3 regions of the Pseudoalteromonas sp. Ld19 genome follow, and region 2 is predicted to be linked to each of the others. Evidence: predicted binding sites of a transcription regulator. Region 2 holds the regulator's gene; each other region holds the start of a gene.
The links. The regulator MetJ, encoded in region 2, represses methionine synthesis genes. The targets are predictions, from matches to a motif close to TAGACGTCTAGACGTCTA.
Positions count from the first base shown of each region.

Region 1: a site for MetJ is predicted at 1,007-1,024, ahead of ACJJVZ_RS07215 (methylenetetrahydrofolate reductase). Genes of this name have one in related genera too.
Region 3: a site for MetJ is predicted at 803-820, ahead of metK (methionine adenosyltransferase). Genes of this name have one in related genera too.

Region 1 covers NZ_JBISHA010000017.1:443,836-446,118, reverse strand. Annotated here, with positions in the region: gene ACJJVZ_RS07220 (M16 family metallopeptidase) at 1-817, opposite strand, end outside; gene ACJJVZ_RS07215 (methylenetetrahydrofolate reductase) at 1,068-2,024, shown strand.
Region 2 covers NZ_JBISHA010000017.1:47,007-49,289, forward strand. Annotated here, with positions in the region: gene ACJJVZ_RS05245 (malic enzyme-like NAD(P)-binding protein) at 1-868, shown strand, start outside; gene metJ (met regulon transcriptional regulator MetJ) at 963-1,283, opposite strand; gene metB (cystathionine gamma-synthase) at 1,482-2,283, shown strand, end outside.
Region 3 covers NZ_JBISHA010000021.1:854,993-857,275, forward strand. Annotated here, with positions in the region: gene tkt (transketolase) at 1-619, opposite strand, end outside; gene metK (methionine adenosyltransferase) at 922-2,073, shown strand; gene ACJJVZ_RS15940 (LTA synthase family protein) at 2,237-2,283, opposite strand, start outside.

The DNA.
Region 1 (2,283 bases), 400 kb from region 2:
GTTGAACAGGCTCTGCTTTAATGTCAGCAACATAGTTACCTTTTTTCCAGCTTCCCCAATGCTTTTTAACCATTGCCATTGTAGCTTGTGGGTCTACATCGCCCACAATAACAAGTGACACATACTCAGGCTTATAAAACTTAGCAAAAAATTCTTTCCCGTACGCCATTTGATCAGGCATGGCTTCTATGTCTTCAAAAAAGCCCATCGTGGTGTGTTTATACGTGTGCTTATCAAACGCTTCTTCGCGTACAGCGCTTAATAATTTACGAATTGGGCTCGCGTTGTTTTTTAAGTACTCACCTTTTACCGTTTGTGCTTCTGTTCTAAATTGCTCTTCGGTGTAGCTTAAGTTTTGAAAAATATCAGCTTCAAGCTCAAGTACTTTATCAAGGTGCTGCTTTGAAAAATTTAGATGATAGTTTGTGTAATCGTTTGTTGTATACGCGCGGTTATCTACACCTGAATTTTTTAAAATGTCTGAATATACGTCTTCTGGGTATTTTTGTGAGCCTTTGAACATCATGTGTTCAAAAAAGTGAGCAAAGCCTGTTTTGCCTTCTTCAACTTCGTTACGCGATCCAACCGATACCGGAATTTGCAGCGAGACTACATCAGGGTAATCAGTTTTAACAACCATGACACGTAAGCCGTTTTCTAGCTCTTCAATTAAATAGTCTTGCGAAAAAACACGGTCATCAGCTTTATTTACTTGTTCTTGTTGTGCTGTTGTTTGCGTGCTTTGGTTTTGTTGCATGGCGCAACCCGTTAACGCCAGCGATACCGCTAAGCTGGTTGCTAATAATTTAAATTTCATTGTTGTCCCTTTTTAAATTGAGCAAATTTGTTGTCAGATTTAACTCTTTAATTATGCCCCAAAGCCAATAAATATAAGAGTCCCAAGGGGATTTATTATGTAAACAACTGTGTCAATTACACATTATGGGAACAAGCACTATGAATAAACATCATGTTAGTTGAAAAACTTTCATTAAATAAATCTATCTAGACGTCTAAATGGCTGCTATATTAAATCCATCAGAACAAACTTAGCTGGAATGGGGATTATGGCTTTATCACTTCAAGAAAAAATACAGGACACCAACCAAGGTGTTTACCTAATTGGCACAACACCGCCAAAAATTGGGACTGATAAAGCGCAATTAAAAATCATTGCCGAAAAGTTATTAGGCCGTTTACACGAAATTGAATATGACGGTGTGATTATTTATGACATTCAAGACGAAAGCAGCCGAACTAATCAAGCCCGTCCATTTGCGTTTAAACAAACCGTTGATCCACGTGAATACAGCCATTTACTACGTAATTTATCTGCACAAGATGTAATTACTTATAAAAGTGTGGCACAGCGTGGCGTAGGCGAATTTAAGGATTGGCTAAGTGAAACTAAAAACGACTACGATTTACAAAATGTTGTTTTAGTAGGTAGCCCATCATCGATAGGTGATATAAAGCTAAGTCTGCCAGATGCGTATAAAGCATTGGCTGAGCAATCAGATGATTTCTTTTTAGGTGGTGTAACCATTGCTGAGCGCCATGCCAATAAGCGCAACGAGCACCAACGCTTAATAGAAAAAACAGCACAAGGGTGCCAGTTTTTTATCTCTCAAGCCGTTTACAATGCACAAGCAACCATAGATTTAATAACCAGTTATGCGCGCACATGTAAAACACAAGGCCTAACACCTAATCGGATCATATTGACCTTTACGCCTTGTGGTGGTGAAAAAACCTTAGAGTTTATGCAGTGGCTAGGTATCTCAGTGCCAGAGGCAACTAAATGGCGCATGCTTGATTCGGAAAATACACTAAGCGAATCAGTGCGTATTTGTCGCGAAAACCTCGACTCGATTTTAAAAAGCTGTGCTCACTTAGGTGTGCCACTGGGTTTAAATATTGAAAGCTTAACCAATCGTAAAGAAGAAATAGATGCGTCTATTAATTTATATCGTTTATTAAAAGCAACAATGGAGCTTAACCTTGCGGAGAAACTGATAGCTTAATTGCGGGGTTCGGGGTTCGGGGTTTTGTCAACACTTAATTTTGGTAAACGTTATATTTATCAACACTAAGTTTTACTTAACACCCTGAGTAGTTTGGGTCTCGCTAGGCGTTGACCTTTCCCGTCTCAGTGGGGTCGCATTATAGGGAGCGGCGGATTTTACGCAAGCGTTATTTACATAAAATAGTAATTAAAATTAAGCCCCAAGCAAGCGCACACGATAAGCACACGTTACCCACAAACCCCTGTTGATAACTCTT
Region 2 (2,283 bases):
AGCAGATACATTTGGTGGCATTAATCTCGAAGATATTAAAGCACCAGAGTGTTTTGAAATCGAAAAAGCGTTAATTGAGCGCTGTAGCATTCCAGTTTTTCATGACGATCAACACGGCACCGCCATTGTTACCGCTGCAGGTATGCTTAATGCGCTTGAGGTACAGGGAAAGTCAATTGAAGATGCGACTATTGTTTGTTTAGGGGCCGGTGCCGCTGCTGTTGCGTGCATGGAGTTACTAATTAAGTGTGGTGCGCTACGCGAGCATATCTATATGTTAGATCGCAAAGGGGTTATTCACACACGCCGTGATGATTTAAATGAGTACAAGCAATTGTTTGCCAATAATACCGATAAACGTACGTTGCAAGATGTAATTGCAGACGCAGATGTATTTGTTGGTGTATCGGGACCTAATTTATTAGGTGCTGAAGATTTAAAGTTAATGGCTGATAAGCCGGTTGTGTTTGCGTGCTCAAACCCAGATCCTGAAATAGATCCTGCACTCGCACACAGCGCACGTAACGATTTAATTATGGCAACAGGGCGCTCTGATTACCCTAATCAGGTTAACAACGTTTTATGTTTCCCGTTTATTTTCCGTGGCGCACTTGATGTTCGTGCAAGCGCGATTAACGACGAAATGAAAATAGCCGCAGTAGAGGCTATTCGCAGTATTGCTAAAGAGCCTGTACCGGCTGAAGTATTAAAAGCCGCAGGTGTGGATAAATTAGAATTTGGCGCTCATTATATTATTCCAAAGCCGATGGACCCACGTTTACTTCCACGTATAGCAAGGGCAGTAGCGCTTGCTGCTGTTGAGTCGGGTGTAGCGCGTATTGAGCTACCTGAAAACTATATGCAGTAAAGTATGCAGTAAAGTATGCAGTAAAATATGCAGTAAAATTCAGTTATAAAAAAACCTCAGTAATTACTGAGGTTTTTTTATGTTTTTTAAACGCTTAATCTTCATTTAAAACAGGTACTTCAAGCCCCATTTCTTGCATTATTTTTTTCACTTCTTCTGGTACTTTTTCGGCATTATCTTTACGTAAATCGTCGTCATTAGGTAAAGGTTGGCCTGTAAATGCATGTAAAAAAGCTTCGCATAATAGTTCACTGTTTGTCGCATGGCGTAGGTTACTAATTTGACGACGTGTACGTTCATCAGTTAATACTTTTAATACATTTAGTGGGATCGAAACGGTGATCTTTTTAACTTGTTCTGATTTTTTACCGTGTTCTGCGTATGGGTGAATATACTCACCATTCCATTTAGCCATAAGATGTATCGTTGCCTCAGATTATTAATTGCTCACACAAGATAAAAGCGTGTGAATATGCGTGAAATTCTATCGATTTAAAAAAGATAGTCAAATACTTGTTATTTAGCCATCTAGCGGTTTAAATGTTTTGACTTCTTAAATTGAATAAACTACTCTTTTAGACGTCTAAACATCCAAATTAATTAGGTGACAAGTATGAGTGGAAAAAATAAAGCAACTATTGCAGTGCGTAGCGGTATAGAGGCTGATAAACAGCATGGTGCAGTGGTAGCTCCACTCTATTTGTCGACAACGTATTCGTTTGCTGATTTTGATACTAAGCGCCAATATGATTACGGCCGTAGCGGTAATCCTAATCGTGATATTTTAGCTGAAACGCTTGCAGAGCTCGAAGGTGGGGCGCGTGGCATTATTACAGCTACAGGCATGGCTGCTGTGCATTTAGCTACGCAGCTACTTAATCACGACGATACATTGGTGATCCCACACGACTGTTACGGTGGTAGTTATCGTTTATTTACTTCATTACAAAAGCGCGGCTTATTAAAACTTAAAGTTTTAGACTTAACTAAACAACAGAGCCTTGATCAAATATTAGAGATTAAACCAAAATTAATTTGGATAGAAACACCCAGTAACCCAGTATTACGTTTAACTGATATTAAAGCGGTCACTGAAATTGCAAAACAATGCGGTGCATTGGTTGCAGCAGATAACACATTTTTGTCACCAGCATTACAAAACCCAATTAAATTTGGAGTAGACATTGTCGTGCACTCTACAACTAAGTATATCAATGGCCATTCGGATGTTGTTGGTGGTGCAGTCATAACCGCAACACAAGCACTGGGTGATGAACTTGCTTGGTGGGCAAATAATATTGGTATTACAGGGGCACCTTTTGATAGCTACTTAACATTACGAGGTTTGCGTACCTTAAATATCCGTTTAAAACAGCACCAAGAAAACGCATTAGCAATTGCTAAGTATCTTGAAG
Region 3 (2,283 bases), on a different contig from region 2:
CTTTAAAACGAGCTGGCGTATCATCAGTAAACCAACCTTCTACTTCGCCATCGATTGAAATGCCGTTATCATCCCAAAATGCAACAAGTTTACCTAGGCCTAATGTGCCTGCAAGTGAACCCGCTTCATGAGAAATACCTTCCATTAGGCAACCATCGCCCATAAATGCATAGGTAAAATGATCAACTATATCGTGACCTTCACGGTTAAACTGTGCAGCGAGTGCTTTTTCAGCAATTGCCATGCCTACAGCATTTGTGATCCCTTGACCTAATGGACCCGTAGTAGTTTCGATTCCTGGTGCATAACCATATTCAGGGTGACCTGGTGTTTTTGAGTGCATTTGACGGAAGTTTTTAATTTCGTCCAGTGGTAAGTCGTAACCACTTAGGTGCAATAGAGAATAGATAAGCATTGAACCGTGGCCGTTCGATAATATAAATCGATCTCGGTCAGCCCACTCTGGATTGGTTGGGTTATGTTTTAAATAATCGCGCCATAATACTTCTGCGATATCGGCCATGCCCATTGGGGCTCCAGGGTGACCAGATTTGGCCTTTTGTACTGCGTCCATTGACAAGACGCGAATAGCATTTGCAAGTTCTTTGCGAGATGGCATGAATTCTCCTACCTTTATGTGTATTTGCACGGGTATTAATGTATTCGTTTATACATCCAAGTAACTTGGACACTGTAATACATCTATTCTTACTTATTGTGGGGGCTGTGTGCAATTAAAAACCCTATAAAAGGAGCTATTATGAATATTTTTTAAGACCATAATGATATTAGTTATTTTATTTAGACGTCTAGGCGTAAAAACACTATGCAAGGTGTTTTGTTTTCGATAAAATACGCCCCTTAATTTTTTAGCGCTAATACCGACGTTTGTGAAGCGCAATATTTGTGAGCAGAAATACAATGGCAAAACATTTATTTACTTCTGAATCTGTTTCTGAAGGTCATCCGGATAAAATCGCCGATCAAATCTCTGATGCGGTACTTGATGCGATCCTAGAGCAAGACTCTCATGCCCGCGTAGCGTGTGAAACTTACGTGAAAACCGGTATGGTTATGGTTGGTGGTGAAATCACGACTAGCGCATGGGTTGATATCGAAGAAATTACACGTAAAACAATCCGTGACATTGGCTACACAAATTCAGACATGGGTTTTGATGCAGACTCATGTGCAATTTTAAACACTATTGGTAAACAGTCTCCAGACATTAACCAAGGTGTTGACCGTACTAGCCCAGAAGAACAAGGCGCGGGCGACCAAGGCTTAATGTTTGGTTACGCATGTAACGAAACAGAAGTACTGATGCCAGCTCCAATTACTTACTCACACCGCTTAGTACAACGCCAAGCTGAGGTTCGTAAAAGCGGCGAGCTTAACTGGTTACGTCCTGATGCAAAATCTCAAGTGACGTTTGCATACGAAAACGGCAAACCAGTAGGTATTGATGCTGTTGTCCTGTCTACTCAGCACAGCGAAGATATTTCTCAAGCTGATTTAGTTGAAGCTGTGATGGAAACAATCATCAAGCCAGTACTTCCTGCAGAACTTATTACAAGTGCGACTAAGTTCTTTATTAACCCAACAGGTCGTTTTGTGATTGGCGGACCAATGGGCGATTGTGGTTTAACTGGTCGTAAAATCATTGTAGATACATACGGTGGTATGGCTCGTCACGGTGGTGGTGCTTTCTCAGGTAAAGATCCATCAAAAGTTGACCGTAGCGCGGCATACGCTGCACGTTATGTTGCTAAAAATATTGTTGCTGCTGGTCTTGCTGACAAGTGTGAGCTACAAGTTTCTTACGCAATTGGTGTTGCAGAGCCTACTTCTATCAGCGTTGAAACGTTTGGTACAAGCAAGCTAGAAGAAAGCCGTTTAATCGAGCTTATTCGTGAACACTTTGACTTACGTCCTTACGGCTTAATTCAAATGCTTGATTTAGAGCGCCCTATCTACCTTCCTACAGCGGCTTACGGCCACTTTGGTCGTGACGAATTTCCTTGGGAACGTACAGATAAAGCTGACGCACTTCGCGCAGCAGCTGGCCTTTAATTGGTTAAGTAACTATCTAAATAACTGAACCCTGGATAATAAGTTAGTAAATCTCTTAACCAGTGTTCAGTTTAAATATAAAAAAAGCGCCAATTGGCGCTTTTTTTATGCGTAATTAAAGTATCAAAAAATTAAATAAAATCAGCCTGTAATAACTGCTTGTTTAATCCATCTCTCTGGTAAGTAAATGCCACGCTGTAGCCATATATT